One region of the Streptomyces sp. NBC_00490 genome, then DNA from elsewhere that is predicted to be linked to it. Evidence: riboswitches for the same ligand, from Rfam matches in the RefSeq annotation. Region 1 holds a riboswitch; the other holds the start of a gene.
What was found. A riboswitch is a leader RNA that binds a small molecule or an ion and turns the genes downstream of it on or off. The one in region 1 is predicted to bind glycine.
Positions count from the first base shown of each region.

Region 2: it holds a riboswitch for glycine, as region 1 does, so the genes downstream of both, gcvP (aminomethyl-transferring glycine dehydrogenase) here and gcvT (glycine cleavage system aminomethyltransferase GcvT) in region 1, are expected to answer to the same signal.

Region 1 is NZ_CP107869.1:6,987,571-6,994,595, forward strand. Features, by position in the region: gene OG381_RS32075 (glycoside hydrolase family 25 protein) at 1-173, opposite strand, end outside; gene OG381_RS32080 (L-serine ammonia-lyase) at 259-1,626, opposite strand; gene glyA (serine hydroxymethyltransferase) at 1,683-2,945, opposite strand; gene gcvH (glycine cleavage system protein GcvH) at 2,961-3,338, opposite strand; gene gcvT (glycine cleavage system aminomethyltransferase GcvT) at 3,457-4,569, opposite strand; glycine riboswitch at 4,607-4,712, opposite strand; glycine riboswitch at 4,713-4,822, opposite strand; gene OG381_RS32100 (AAA family ATPase) at 5,044-5,706, shown strand; gene OG381_RS32105 (enhanced serine sensitivity protein SseB) at 5,787-6,557, shown strand; gene OG381_RS32110 (enhanced serine sensitivity protein SseB C-terminal domain-containing protein) at 6,732-7,025, shown strand, end outside.
Region 2 is NZ_CP107869.1:2,249,142-2,256,166, reverse strand. Features, by position in the region: gene OG381_RS10155 (bifunctional nuclease family protein) at 1-52, shown strand, start outside; gene OG381_RS10150 (MerR family transcriptional regulator) at 257-904, shown strand; gene OG381_RS10145 (DNA polymerase IV) at 962-2,323, shown strand; gene OG381_RS10140 (PRC-barrel domain-containing protein) at 2,385-2,762, opposite strand; glycine riboswitch at 2,894-2,990, shown strand; gene gcvP (aminomethyl-transferring glycine dehydrogenase) at 3,164-6,049, shown strand; gene OG381_RS10130 (ABC transporter ATP-binding protein) at 6,111-7,025, opposite strand, start outside.

The DNA of each region.
Region 1 (7,025 bases):
AGGAAGTGGTAGTAGCCGACGACCAGGCCGGCGTCGCGGGCCGTCTTCGTCTGGGCCGCCAGTTTGGGGTTGGTGTACGTGCGGCCCTCCGTCGCCTTGATGAAGACGAAGGAGAGGCCGTCCGTGTCGTAGGAGGAGGACTGGTACGAGCTGACGTCGATGCCGCGCAGCATGGGGGACTCCTCGAAATGCCGTAGGGGGACAGGAGTTGGAGTACCCCATACCTTAGGCACCACGGGTGTCAGGCACCGCGGGAGTTCAGCACTCGATGATGTTCACCGCGAGCCCGCCCCGCGCGGTCTCCTTGTACTTCACCGACATGTCCGCCCCGGTCTCCTTCATGGTCTTGATGACCTTGTCCAGGGACACCTTGTGCGAGCCGTCCCCGCGCATCGCCATCCGCGCGGCGGTCACCGCCTTGACCGCGGCCATGCCGTTGCGTTCGATGCAGGGGATCTGGACGAGGCCGCCGACGGGGTCGCAGGTCAGCCCGAGGTTGTGTTCCATGCCGATCTCGGCGGCGTTCTCGACCTGCTCCGGGGAGCCGCCGAGGACCTCCGCGAGCGCGCCCGCGGCCATCGAGCAGGCGGAGCCGACCTCGCCCTGGCAGCCGACCTCGGCGCCGGAGATGGAGGCGTTCTCCTTGAAGAGCATGCCGATCGCACCCGCGGCCAGCAGGAACCGCACGACCCCGTCCTCGTCGGCGCCCGGCACGAAGTTGATGTAGTAGTGCAGGACGGCCGGGATGATGCCGGCGGCGCCGTTCGTCGGGGCCGTGACGACCCGTCCGCCCGCCGCGTTCTCCTCGTTCACCGCCATCGCGTAGAGCGTGATCCACTCCATCGCGTGCGCCAACGGATCGCCCTCCGCCCGCAGTTGGCGTGCGGTGACGGCGGCGCGGCGCTTGACCCGCAGCCCGCCCGGCAGGATGCCCTCCCGCGACATGCCCCGCGAGACGCAGGCCTGCATCGCCCGCCAGATCTCCAGCAGACCGGCGCGGATCTCGTCCTCGGTGCGCCAGGCGCGCTCGTTCTCCAGCATCAGCGCGGAGATCGACAGCCCTGTCTCCCGGGTCACGCGCAGCAGTTCGTCGCCCGTGCGGAAGGAGTACTTCAGGACGGTGTCGTCCAGCTTGATCCTGTCCTCGCCCACCGCGTCCTCGTCGACGACGAAACCGCCGCCGACCGAGTAGTAGGTCTTGGACAACAGCTCCGCACCCGCCGCGTCGTACGCCCACAGCGTCATGCCGTTCGCGTGGTACGGCAGTGCCTTGCGCCGGTGCAGGACGAGGTCGTCGTCGAAGGAGAACGGGATCTCGCGCTCACCGAGGAGCTTCAGGACCCCCGTGTCCTTGATCGCCGACACCCGCTCGTCCGCCCCCTCCACGTCGACCGTGCGCGGAGAGGCTCCTTCGAGTCCCAGCAGCACCGCCTTGGGGGTGCCGTGGCCATGGCCGGTCGCGCCCAGGGAGCCGTAGAGCTCCGAGCGGACCGAGGCGACGTCGGGCAGCAGGCCCTCGTTGCGCAGACGGCGGGCGAACATACGGGCCGCACGCATCGGGCCGACCGTGTGCGAGCTCGACGGGCCGATGCCGATCGAGAACAGGTCGAAGACCGAGATGGCCACGGGAACTCCTTGCGAAAGGGTGGGGGCACACGTCGTCGGGTGCCCCCACCAGGGAACTACTTGTTCAGGCCGGGGTACAGCGGGTGCTTGTCGGCGAGCGTCTTGACCCGGGCCTTGAGGTCGTCGACGTCGTAGGACGGCTTCAGCGCGGAGGCGATCACGTCGGCGACCTCGGTGAAGTCGTCGGCGGTGAAGCCGCGGGTGGCCAGCGCCGGGGTGCCGATCCGCAGGCCCGAGGTGACCATCGGGGGCCGCGGGTCGTTGGGGACCGCGTTGCGGTTGACGGTGATGCCGACCTCGTGGAGACGGTCCTCGGCCTGCTGCCCGTCCAGCTCGGAGGCGCGCAGGTCGACCAGGATGAGGTGGACGTCGGTGCCGCCGGACAGCACGTTGACACCGGCCTCGCGGGCGTCCGGGGCTGTCAGACGCTCGGCGAGGATCCGCGCTCCCTCCACCGTACGCGCCTGGCGCTCCTTGAACTCCTCGCTCGCGGCGACCTTGAAGGAGACCGCCTTGGCCGCGATCACATGCTCCAGCGGGCCGCCCTGGAAGCCGGGGAAGACGGAGGAGTTGAGCTTCTTCGCGAACGCCTGCCTGGCGAGGATGATCCCGCCGCGCGGTCCGCCCAGGGTCTTGTGCGTGGTGGAGGTGACGACATCGGCGTACTCGACCGGGTTGGGGTGCAGACCGGCGGCGACCAGTCCGGCGAAGTGCGCCATGTCGACCCACAGGAACGCCTCGACCTCGTCGGCGATCCGGCGGAACTCGGCGAAGTCGAGCTGGCGCGGGTAGGCGGACCAGCCCGCGATGATCACCTTCGGCCGGTGTTCCTTGGCGAGGCGCTCGACCTCGGCCATGTCGACCAGGCCGGCGTCGTCCACGTGGTAGGCGACCACGTTGAACTGCTTGCCGGAGAAGTTCAGCCGCATGCCGTGGGTGAGGTGGCCGCCGTGCGCCAGGTCCAGGCCCAGGATGGTGTCGCCGGGGGAGGCGAGCGCGAACAGGGCGGCCTGGTTGGCGGAGGCACCCGAGTGCGGCTGGACGTTGGCGTACTCGGCGCCGAACAGGGCCTTGACCCGGTCGATGGCGATCTGCTCGGCGACGTCCACGTGCTCGCAGCCGCCGTAGTAGCGGCGGCCGGGGTAGCCCTCGGCGTACTTGTTGGTCAGGACCGAGCCCTGGGCCTCCATCACCGCGACCGGCGCGAAGTTCTCGGAGGCGATCATCTCCAGGGTGGACTGCTGACGGTCCAGCTCGGCATCGACCGCCGCGGCGATCTCCGGGTCGAGCTCATGCAGGGACGTGTTCAGAACGGACATCAGGTCTACGACTCCTCAGCCGGCGGAAAAGGCGGTGTACTCGTCGGCGGAGAGCAGGTCGGCCGGCTCGTCCGCGATGCGTACCTTGAACAGCCAGCCGCCTTCGAAGGGGGCGGAGTTCACCAGCGACGGGTCGTTGACGACGTCCTCGTTGACCGCGGTGACCTCACCGGAGACCGGGGAGTACAGGTCGGAGACCGACTTGGTCGACTCCAGCTCGCCGCAGGTCTCGCCCGCGGTCACCGTGTCACCGACCTCCGGGAGCTGCACGAAGACGACATCGCCGAGGGCGTTGGCCGCGTGCTCCGTGATGCCGACTGTCGAGACGCCGTCCTCGGCGCCCGACAGCCACTCGTGCTCCTTGCTGTAGCGCAGCTGCTGGGGGTTGCTCATGGCCTGAATTCTCCTGTACGCGGGGGAGTGCTGGTGGATGGGGGGCTACTGGGAACGTGCGTGAGCAGCGGAAATGTGCGCAGGGTCACGCGAGCGCGCGGGACCTCGCGTCCAGTGTCTACTTCTGGCGCTTATAGAACGGCAGAGCCACGACCTCGTAGGGCTCATGGCTGCCCCGGATGTCCACACCGACTCCGGTGCCCGGCGCGGCGTGCATGGCGTCGACGTACGCCATCGCGATCGGCTTGCCCAGCGTGGGCGAGGGGGCGCCGGAGGTGACCTCGCCGATCACCTGGCCGTCCGCGACCACGGCGTACCCGGCGCGGGGGACCCGGCGGCCCTCGGCGATCAGGCCGACGAGGACGCGCGGCGGCTCGTGGTCGGCGTGCTCGGCGGCCTCGCGCAGGGCCGCGCGGCCCACGAAGTCGCCCTCCTTCTCGAACTTCACGACCCGACCGAGGCCCGCGTCGAAGGGGGTCAGCTCCGTGGAGAGCTCATGCCCGTACAGCGGCATGCCCGCCTCCAGGCGGAGCGTGTCCCGGCAGGACAGACCGCAGGGGACCAGGCCGACGCCCTCGCCCGCCTTGGTCAGGGCCTGCCACAGCTCGACCGCGTGCTCGGGCTTCACGAACAGCTCGAAGCCGTCCTCGCCCGTGTAACCGGTGCGGGCGATCAGCGCCGGGACGCCGGCGACCGTGCCGGGCAGCCCGGCGTAGTACTTCAGTCCGTCGAGGTCGGCGTCGGTGAGCGAGGCGAGGATCCCCGGCGACTGCGGTCCCTGGACGGCGAGCAGCGCGTACGCGTCCCGGTCGTCCCGCACCTCGGCGTCGAAGCCGGCCGCACGCTCCACGAGTGCGTCCAGGACGACCTGGGCGTTGGAGGCGTTGGCGACCACCATGTACTCGGTCTCTTCGAGCCGGTAGACGATGAGGTCGTCGAGGATGCCGCCGTCCTCGCGGCAGATCATGGTGTAGCGGGCGCGGCCCACGCCGACGGAGGCGATGTTGCCGACCAGGGCGTAGTTCAGGAGGGCGGCCGCCTGCGGGCCGGTGACCGTGATCTCGCCCATGTGCGAGAGGTCGAAGAGCCCGGCCTTCGTGCGTACGGCGTTGTGCTCGTCGCGCTCGGAGCCGTAGCGCAGGGGCATGTCCCAGCCGGCGAAGTCGGTCATCGTCGCGCCGAGCGAGCGATGCAGGGCATCGAGCGCGGTAAGGCGGGGTTCATTGCTCATCGGACGGTTGTCTCCCAAGGCATGACGGCGAGGTCGTTCCTCCCCATCTGTCATCGGAACCTGAGAGGTTCGCCATGACCCCTGGGGACATGACTTGCACCTTGGGTGGAGCCGCCGGAGGGCGGCTCGCTTTTCAGATGTGCCTCGCCCGCGCGGTAACGGGGCCTGAGAGATTCAAGGGAGGGACTTGCTCCTTCGGCGCCCGGGCACTCGTACGAGGACGTACGGCCCGGAACTCTCCCGCGCGGATTCAAACGGCCGGTATGCAGTTGGCGCGGACATCATTGCACGCATCCGTCCGGCGGGGCAGGGGTGGCTCCCACAGGGGCCGCACAGCCTCAACCGTCACTCGCCGCACCCTGTAGCAGGCCTGTTGCGAGAAACGGACGGAAACAGGAGGCGCCGCGGATTACCTTCTCTTTACACTCGACGGGGAGGGTAACTCGTGACCCGCCCCAGGGGAGGACGATCACGGTGAACAGGCCCACTGCGTACGCCACCACGTCGGCCGTCGCGCTGCCCGCACAGCCGGCCGCTCCGGCCCGGGAGACGTGCGCGGCGCGACCGGTCGTCCGCGACCTGCGCGACCGCGCCGGCCACAGCCCGCACGCCCTGCTCTTCGCCCCGGACGACCTGGTCGTGATCACCGGCCTGCCCGGCAGCGGCAAGTCCACCCTGATGCGGCGGACGGTCAAGGGCGTCCGCATCGACTCCCAGGACACCCGCGACCGCTGGGACGACCGGGCGCCGCGCTTCCTGCCGTACGCGGTCTACCGCCCCCTCGTCCGCGCCGCCCACTACCTCGGTCTGTTCCGCGCCCTGCGCTCCGGCAAGGGTGTCGTCGTGCACGACTGCGGCACCCAGTCCTGGGTGCGCGGCTGGCTGGCCCGCGAGGCCCGCCGCCGTGGCGGCACCCTGCATCTGCTGCTGCTCGACGTCACCCCGGACACCGCCCTGGCCGGCCAGCGCGAGCGCGGCCGCGGCGTCTCGAGGTACGCCTTCCTGCGGCACCGCACCGCGGCCGACCGGCTGATCCGCTCCGTGGCCAAGGGCGACCTGCCGCAGGGCGTCGGCTCGGCGGTGCTGCTCGACCGGGACGCGGCGGACACCCTGCGCCGGGTCGGTTTCACGGGCTGATCTCAGCCGCCTCCACACCCGCTAGCCTTTTCAGCCACAGACAGGCCACAAGCGGCAGCACTCGGCAGGCGGACGGACAGATGGCATTCCCGGCACAGGCACACCCCCATCCGCACGGCGGCGGATGGCCCGGCAACGAGCTGGAGGAGGTGCTCTCGGCCTCCCTCGGCATGCCCGCGGCCGGCGGCCGGATCATCGAGGTCCTGGGCCGCAGCTTCGTCTGGGTCCCGCTGCCGAACGGCGGCGGCCCGCACAGCGGCCCGCTCGACCTGCCCAGCATGGAGATCGAGGGCCAGGCCTACGTCCCGGTCTTCAGCTCCGAGGAGCAGTTCCGGCACGTCGCGGGCGGGCACATGGCGTACACCATCGCGCCCGCGGTGGAGTTCGCGCGCGGTCTGCCCCCGCACATCGGGATCGCCGTGAACCCGGACGGTGTGGTCGGCGTCCCGCTCCCGCCGCCCGCCGTCGCCGAGCTCTGCCGCGTCGGCCGCACCCCGCTGGACGGCCCCAACACCGGCGGCCGCGTCAAGCTCTACGAGCCCGACTGGCAGGAGGACCCGGTCGACTTCCTCGCCACCGCCTCCGCCGAGTTCGCCGCGACCGGCGTGGTCCGCACGGCCCGCCGCTGCCTGGCCTCGATCGAGACGGCCGACCCCGTGATGTTCGTGGGAGTCGAACTCTCCCAATGGGAGGGCGACCTGCGTACCCTCCCCATGGACGCCCTGGGCCGCGCCCTGACCCGAACCCCGGTGCAGTGGCCGGTGAACCTGGTCCTGCTGGACGTAGCGGATGACCCGGTCGGCCACTGGATGCGAGAGAAAGTACGTCCGTTCTACCAAGGGAGCTTGTAAACGCCGCCAGGGGCACCGACCTCAGGGGCGCGAGGCTGTGTCGATTTGCGGCTCCGCCGCGTGGGCGCGATCAACCCCCACACACCCGCAGCCGACAGACCACCGCAAGCCCCGAGCTCCCACCGCTTAAGCTGTCGGCAGACACACGCAACTTTCCCGAAGGGGCGGTAGAAGGTGAGCGCGAGCGGCACCGCCGCGACCGGCCAGGTCGAGCACATGCTGCGCCAGGTGACGCCGGGGCGATACGACGCCTACGAGGCACTCCTCCGCGCCCTCGCCACCCCCTCCTCCGGTCAGATCTGGATGCTCCTCTGGCACGGCCAGTCGGGCTCGCCGGACGCCCAGTACGGAAACATGGAGGTGGGCGGGTACGGATACGCCCCGTGCGTCACCTCCGCCCAGGAGCTGAGCGCCAGCGGGTGGAACCGCTCCTACGAGGTCGTCGACGGCGTCGACGTCGCCCGCACC
Region 2 (7,025 bases), 4.7 Mb from region 1:
CGAGTTCCTCGACCAGATCTCACCCGAGGACTTCGGCACCAGCAGCCAGTGACCACTGAAATGCCGGCATTTGCCAGCGGCGAGTGAGAGCGTCCTGCGGCCCGTCCCGAGCGCATTCGGCTAGCCTTTCCCCGCGGTGGGGCACGGGAAACCACTCCTAGGGTGATTATCACCCGGCGTGCCGAGTGTGGCGATCGTTGACGCACCCCGGGCGACTGCCTACCGTCGAGAAGGCAGGTCAAGGACGGAGGTCGGCGTGAGAAGCAGCGGCGACGGTACGGCTGGGGGTGCTCCCGGACGCAGTCCGGGGGCGAGCGGCCCGTACCCGCTTCACAGCAACGCGGCCGACCACGCTCCGCAGCGACCGGCGGTCGTGCCGAGCAGCGGCGGAGGGGCGACGTCCATGGCGTCCGAGGAGATCGGCTACCGCGGTCCGACGGCCTGTGCGGCCGCCGGCATCACCTACCGCCAACTGGACTACTGGGCGCGCACCGGGCTCGTGGAGCCGAGCGTGCGGCCCGCCCACGGGTCGGGGACACAGCGCCTCTACAGCTTCCGGGACGTCGTCGTCCTGAAGATCGTCAAGCGGTTCCTCGACACCGGGGTGTCGCTGCAGAACATCCGCACCGCCGTGCTGCACCTGCGTGAGCGCGGGTTCCGGGACCTGGAGCGCATGACGCTCATGAGCGACGGTGCCACGGTCTACGAGTGCACCTCGCCGGACGAGGTGCACGCGCTGCTCCAGGGCGGTCAGGGTGTCTTCGGCATCGCCGTGGGCGTCGTGTGGCGGGATGTCGAGAGCGCGCTGTCGCAGCTGCACGGGGAGCGGATCGACACCGGGGAGACCCTCGTCGGGCACAACCCGGCGGACGAGCTGGCGCGGCGGCGCAACCGGGCGGTCTGAGGGCCGCTCCCCACCTGCGGCGGGGCATTGTCAGTGGCGTAGGGCAGCATCGGACATGTGAGAACCGCGCCCACGATCCTGCATCTCGACATGGATGCCTTCTTCGCCTCGGCGGAGCAGGCGTCCAAGCCGAGCCTGCGAGGCAAGGCCGTCGTGGTGGGCGGGCTCGGGCCGCGTGGGGTGGTGGCCACGGCGTCGTACGAGGCCCGGGTGTTCGGTGTCCATTCCGCGATGCCCATGGCCCAGGCCCGGCGGCTCGCGCCGAACGCCGCGTACCTCGTGCCGCGCTTCGGGTTCTACCGGTCGATCAGTGAGCAGGTGATGGGGCTGCTGCGGGCGCTGTCGCCGCTGGTGGAGCCTCTCAGCCTCGACGAGGCGTTCGTGGATCTGGAGGCCGGGGGGACGGCCTGGGACGAGGAGTCGGCGCGGCTGGCCGCGATCAAGCTCCGCGCCGACATACGGGCCGTCACGGGGCTCACGGGGTCGGTGGGGCTGGCCGCGTCCAAGATGCTCGCGAAGATCGCCTCAGAGCAGGCCAAGCCGGACGGGCTGGCGCGGATCGAGCCGGGGACCGAGCGGGCGCTGCTGGGGCCCAAGTCGGTGCGGATCCTGCCAGGGGTGGGGCCGGCGACGGGGGACCATCTGCGGCGGGCCGGTATCCACACGGTCGACGAGATCGCGGAGGCGGGCGAGGACGAGCTCGTACGGCTGTTGGGCAAGGCCCATGGACACGGGCTGTACGCGATGGCGATGGCGTACGACGAGCGGCCCGTGGTGGCCGAGCGGGAGACCAAGTCCGTGTCGGTCGAGGACACGTATGACGTGGACATCCATGACCGGCTGCGGGTGGGGCTGGAGGTGCAGCGGCTGGCGGATCGGTGTGTGCGGAGGCTGCGGGAGGCCGGGCTGTCGGGGCGGACCATCGTGCTGAAGGTGCGGCGGTACGACTTCTCCACGTTGACGCGGTCCGAGACGTTGCGGGGGCCGACCGATGACGTGGCGGTGGTGCGGGAGGCCGCGGCGCGGTTGCTGGACTCCGTGGACACGACGGGTGGGGTGCGGCTGCTGGGGGTCGGGGTGAGCGGGCTCGCCGACTACACGCAGGAGGATCTCTTCGCCCAGGCCGCGGGGGAGCGTGCCGAGCTTGCGGAGGAGGAGCAGCGGGACGAGGTGGCCGAGGAGTCGCCGGTGGTTCCGGTCGAGCGGCGGTGGGTCTCGGGGCACGATGTGCGGCACGACGAGTTCGGGCATGGGTGGGTGCAGGGCAGCGGGCTGGGGAGGGTGACCGTGAGGTTCGAGACGCCGGATTCCGAGCCGGGGCGGGTCCGGACGTTTTCGGTGGAGGATCCCGCGTTGGTGGTGGCCGAGCCGTTGCCGTTGGTGCCGGTTGTGTGTGCGGGTGGCTCCAGTGGGGGCTGAACGCCTGTCGGTTTCGTGAGCCTGCGGTGCGTCCCTCCCCAGCCCTTCGTGCGTCGCTGAATCAGGCTTCCGCGTCCTCCGTGCCTGCCAGCCTGCCGAAGTCCCGGTCCGGGAAGGGGGGCGCCGGGGCCACGTCCAGGCCGTAGTGGTGGTAGAGCTGGAGTTCCTGTTCGGGGGAGAGGTGACGGCCTACGCCGAAGTCCGGGGCGTCCTTGATCAGGGCCCGTTCGAAAGGGACCCGGAGGCTGCCCTCGAGGAGTTCGCTGGGCTCCAGGGGGACGAAGGCGTCCCTGCTGAAGAGGCCGGTGCGTATGGCCGCCCATTCCGGTACGCCGGTGGCGTCGTCGAGGTAGACCTCGTCGATCGTGCCGATCTTGGTGCCGTTGCGGTCGAAGGCCTTGCGGCCGATCAGGTTCCGAGGATCGATGTCGGTCTGCACGGGCCCTCCACTAGGTCGCGGCTCGCAGCTCATCCGTAAGCACTACGAAAGAGCACATTGGGGGAGGTGGCCACTCGAGGGGAGCTCGAGGGATCCGCGACGGCCTCGCTGCTAGGCTGACAAGTGGCTGCCGACCCTGTGCGGGAGAGTCCTCCGGACACCGTTCGGAGGCGCCGAAGGAGCAAATCCTCCCCGGAATCTCTCAGGCACACGTACCGCATGGACGAGGCCACTCTGGAAAGCAGGGCGGGAGTACGGCTTCCGCTCTCACCGACGGTGAAAGCCGGGAGCTCTCGGGCGCCCGGTGAAGCTCTCAGGTTGAGATGACAGAGGGGGAGGCCGTCCGGGTACCCGTGCCGTGGTGCCCCTCGCAGGTCGTGTCAGACCAGGAGGCCTCCGTAATGACCGCCCACCGCACTCCGCTCACCGAGCTCGAGCAGGGGATCCCCTTCGAGCAGCGCCACATAGGGCCCGACCAGGAGGCGCGGGCCAAGATGCTCGCGCACGTCGGCTATGGCTCGCTGGACGAGCTCACCGCCGCCGCGGTGCCGGATGTGATCAAGAACGCCGATGACCTCGACCTGCCCGGCGCCCGCACCGAGGCCGAGGTGCTTGCCGAGCTTCGCTCGCTCGCCGATCGGAACCAGGTGCTCGGCTCCATGATCGGGCTCGGGTACTACGGGACCTTCACGCCGCCCGTCATCCTGCGCAATGTCATGGAGAACCCGGCCTGGTACACCGCCTACACGCCGTACCAGCCCGAGATCTCCCAGGGACGGCTCGAGGCTCTGCTCAACTTCCAGACCATGGTCGCCGAACTGACCGGACTGCCCACCTCCGGTGCCTCGCTGCTCGACGAGGGCACGGCGGCCGCCGAGGCGATGTCCCTGTCCCGGCGTATGGGCAAGAACAAGAAGGGGCTGTTCCTGGTCGACGCGGACGCGCTTCCGCAGACCATCGCCGTGATCGAGACCCGTGCCGAGCCGACCGGCGTGGAGGTCGTGGTCGCCGACCTCAGCGACGGCATTCCGGCCGACGTCGCCGGTCGTGAGATCAACGGCGTGCTCGTCCAGTACCCCGGCGCCTCCGGTGCCGTACGGGACATACAGCCTCTGATCGAGCAGGCGCACGAGCTCGGAGCACTGGTCACCGTCGCCGCGGACCTGCTCGCGCTGACGCTGCTGAAGTCGCCCGGTGAGCTCGGGGCCGACATCGCGGTCGGCACCACACAGCGCTTCGGTGTGCCGATGGGCTTCGGCGGGCCGCACGCCGGCTACATGGCGGTGCGCGAGAAGTTCGCGCGCAGCCTTCCCGGGCGGCTCGTGGGTGTGTCCGTGGACGTCGACGGGCACAAGGCGTACCGGCTGGCCCTGCAGACCCGTGAGCAGCACATCCGCCGGGAGAAGGCGACCAGCAACATCTGCACCGCGCAGGTGCTGCTCGCCGTGATGGCCGGGATGTACGCCGTCTACCACGGGCCCGAGGGGCTGAAGGACATCGCGCGGCGCACCCACCGCTACGCCGGCATCCTCGCCGCGGGGCTCACCGCCGGTGGTGTCGAGGTCGTGCACGGCGCCTACTTCGACACTGTGACCGCCCGGGTGCCGGGCAGGGCGGCCGACGTCGTCGCCGCCGCGCGCGAGAACGGCGTCAACCTGCACCTCGTGGACGCCGACCGGGTCTCCGCCTCCTGCGACGAGACGACCACGCGGGCCCAGCTGAGCGCCGTATGGTCGGCGTTCGGGGTCGAGGGCGACGTCGAGGCGCTCGATGCGGTCACCGAGGAGGCTGTGCCGGACGCGCTGCTGCGGAGCGACGAGTTCCTCGCGCACCCGGTCTTCCACCAGTACCGCTCCGAGACGGCGATGCTGCGCTACCTGCGCAGGCTCGCCGACCGGGACTACGCGCTCGACCGCGGCATGATCCCGCTGGGCTCCTGCACCATGAAGCTCAACGCGACCACCGAGATGGAGCCGGTCACCTGGCCCGAGTTCGGGCAGCTGCACCCCTTCGCGCCCGCCGAGCAGGCGCAGGGCTACCTCACGCTCATCCGTGAGCTGGAGGAGCGCCTCGCAGAGGTCACCGGATACGACAAGGTGTCGCTCCAGCCCAACGCCGGGTCGCAGGGTGAGCTGGCCGGACTGCTCGCCGTACGCGGATACCACCGGGCCAACGGTGACGAGCAGCGGACCGTGTGTCTGATCCCGTCCTCCGCCCATGGGACCAACGCCGCCAGTGCCGTGATGGCCGGGATGAAGGTCGTCGTCGTGAAGACCGCCGGGGACGGCGAGATCGACGTCGAGGACCTGCGGGCGAAGATCGAGCAGTACCGCGACGAGCTGTCGGTGCTGATGATCACCTACCCGTCGACGCACGGTGTGTTCGAGGAGCACGTCGCCGACATCTGTGCGCAGGTCCACGAGGCCGGCGGGCAGGTGTACGTCGACGGTGCCAACCTCAATGCCCTGGTGGGGCTTGCCAAGCCGGGCCACTTCGGCGGGGACGTCTCCCACCTGAACCTGCACAAGACCTTCTGCATCCCGCACGGCGGTGGCGGTCCGGGCGTCGGGCCGGTCGGTGTGCGTGCGCACCTGGCGCCGTATCTGCCCAACCACCCGCTGCAGCCGGCCGCCGGGCCGGAGACGGGTGTCGGGCCGATCTCGGCCGCGCCGTGGGGATCCGCGGGGATACTGCCGATCTCGTGGACGTACGTCCGGCTGATGGGCGGTGAAGGGCTCAAGCGCGCCACGCAGGTGGCGGTCCTCGGTGCCAACTACATCGCCAAGCGGCTCGAACCGCACTACCCCGTGCTGTACACCGGGCCTGGAGGGCTGGTCGCGCACGAGTGCATCATCGATCTGCGACCGCTGACCAAGGCGACCGGAGTGAGCGTCGACGACGTCGCCAAGCGGCTCATCGACTACGGCTTCCACGCGCCGACGATGTCGTTCCCGGTGGCGGGGACGCTGATGATCGAGCCGACCGAGTCCGAGGACCTGATCGAGCTCGACCGGTTCTGCGACGCGATGATCGCGATCCGCGGGGAGATCGAGAAGGTCGGCGCCGGCGAGTGGCCCGCGGACGACAACCCGCTGCGCAACGCGCCGCACACCGCTCGGGCGCTCGGCGGGGAGTGGGAGCACGCGTACACGCGCGAAGAGGCCGTGTTCCCGGCCGGGGTGTCGGTCGCGGACAAGTACTGGCCGCCGGTGCGCCGGATCGACCAGGCCTACGGTGACCGGAATCTGGTGTGCTCCTGCCCGCCGATGGACGCCTACGAGGACTGAGCCGGTTGTCGAGATGGGCCCCGCTTTCGGCGGGGCCCATCTTTTTGGTGCCGGGCGGCGTTTACGCCGGGTACGCGTGTGTTTGCGTCGCCTTGACCGTGGCCCAGATCTCCGCGCCCGGGTGCAGGTCGAGTTCGGCCGCGGCGACCGTGGTGAGGTCCGCGGCGAGGGGGAGTTCGCCGGTGAGGTCCGCGCGGATCTGGTCGCCGTGGGTCTCCAGGCCGGCCACTTCGCAGCGCCAGAGGTTACGGGCGCTGGAGCCGGTGGGGCGGTCGCGGTAGAGGGTCACGGCGGACGGGGGGAACGCGACGAAGGCCTCTCCTGCGAGGTCCTCGGTGGTGGTGATGTCGGGGCCGGCCTCCAGGTGGACCGTGTGGCCTTCTGCCCGGCCCTTGTAGAGGTTCAGGCCCACGAGCTGGGCGATGTAGTCCGTACGGGGGTGGCGGGCGATGTCGGACGGGGTGCCCTCCTGGACGACCTGTCCCTGCTCGATCACGACCAGGCGGTCGGCCAGGACCATCGCGTCCAGGGGGTCGTGGGTGACCAGGACGGCGACCGCCTCGAAGTCGGCCAGGTGACGGCGGAGTTGGGAGCGGACCTCCAGGCGGGTGCGGGCGTCCAGGGCGGCGAGGGGCTCGTCGAGGAGGAGCAGGCGGGGATGGGTGGCCAGGGCGCGGGCCAGGGCGACGCGTTGGGCCTGGCCGCCGGAGAGGCTGCGGGGTTTGGCTGTGGCGTGGTCGCCGAGGCCCATGCGGGCCAGCCACTCGGTCGCCTGCCGGCGGGCCTCCGCCTTTGTCGCGCCCTGGCAGCGGGGGCCGAACGCGATGTTGTCCAGGGCCGTGAGGTGGGGGAAGAGGAGGTAGTCCTGGAAGACGACGCCGACGGGGCGGGATTCGGGGGGCGTGCGGTCCAGGTCGGTGCCGTCGAGACGCAGGTGGCCGGCGGTGAGGGGAGTGAGGCCGGCGAGGGCGCGCAG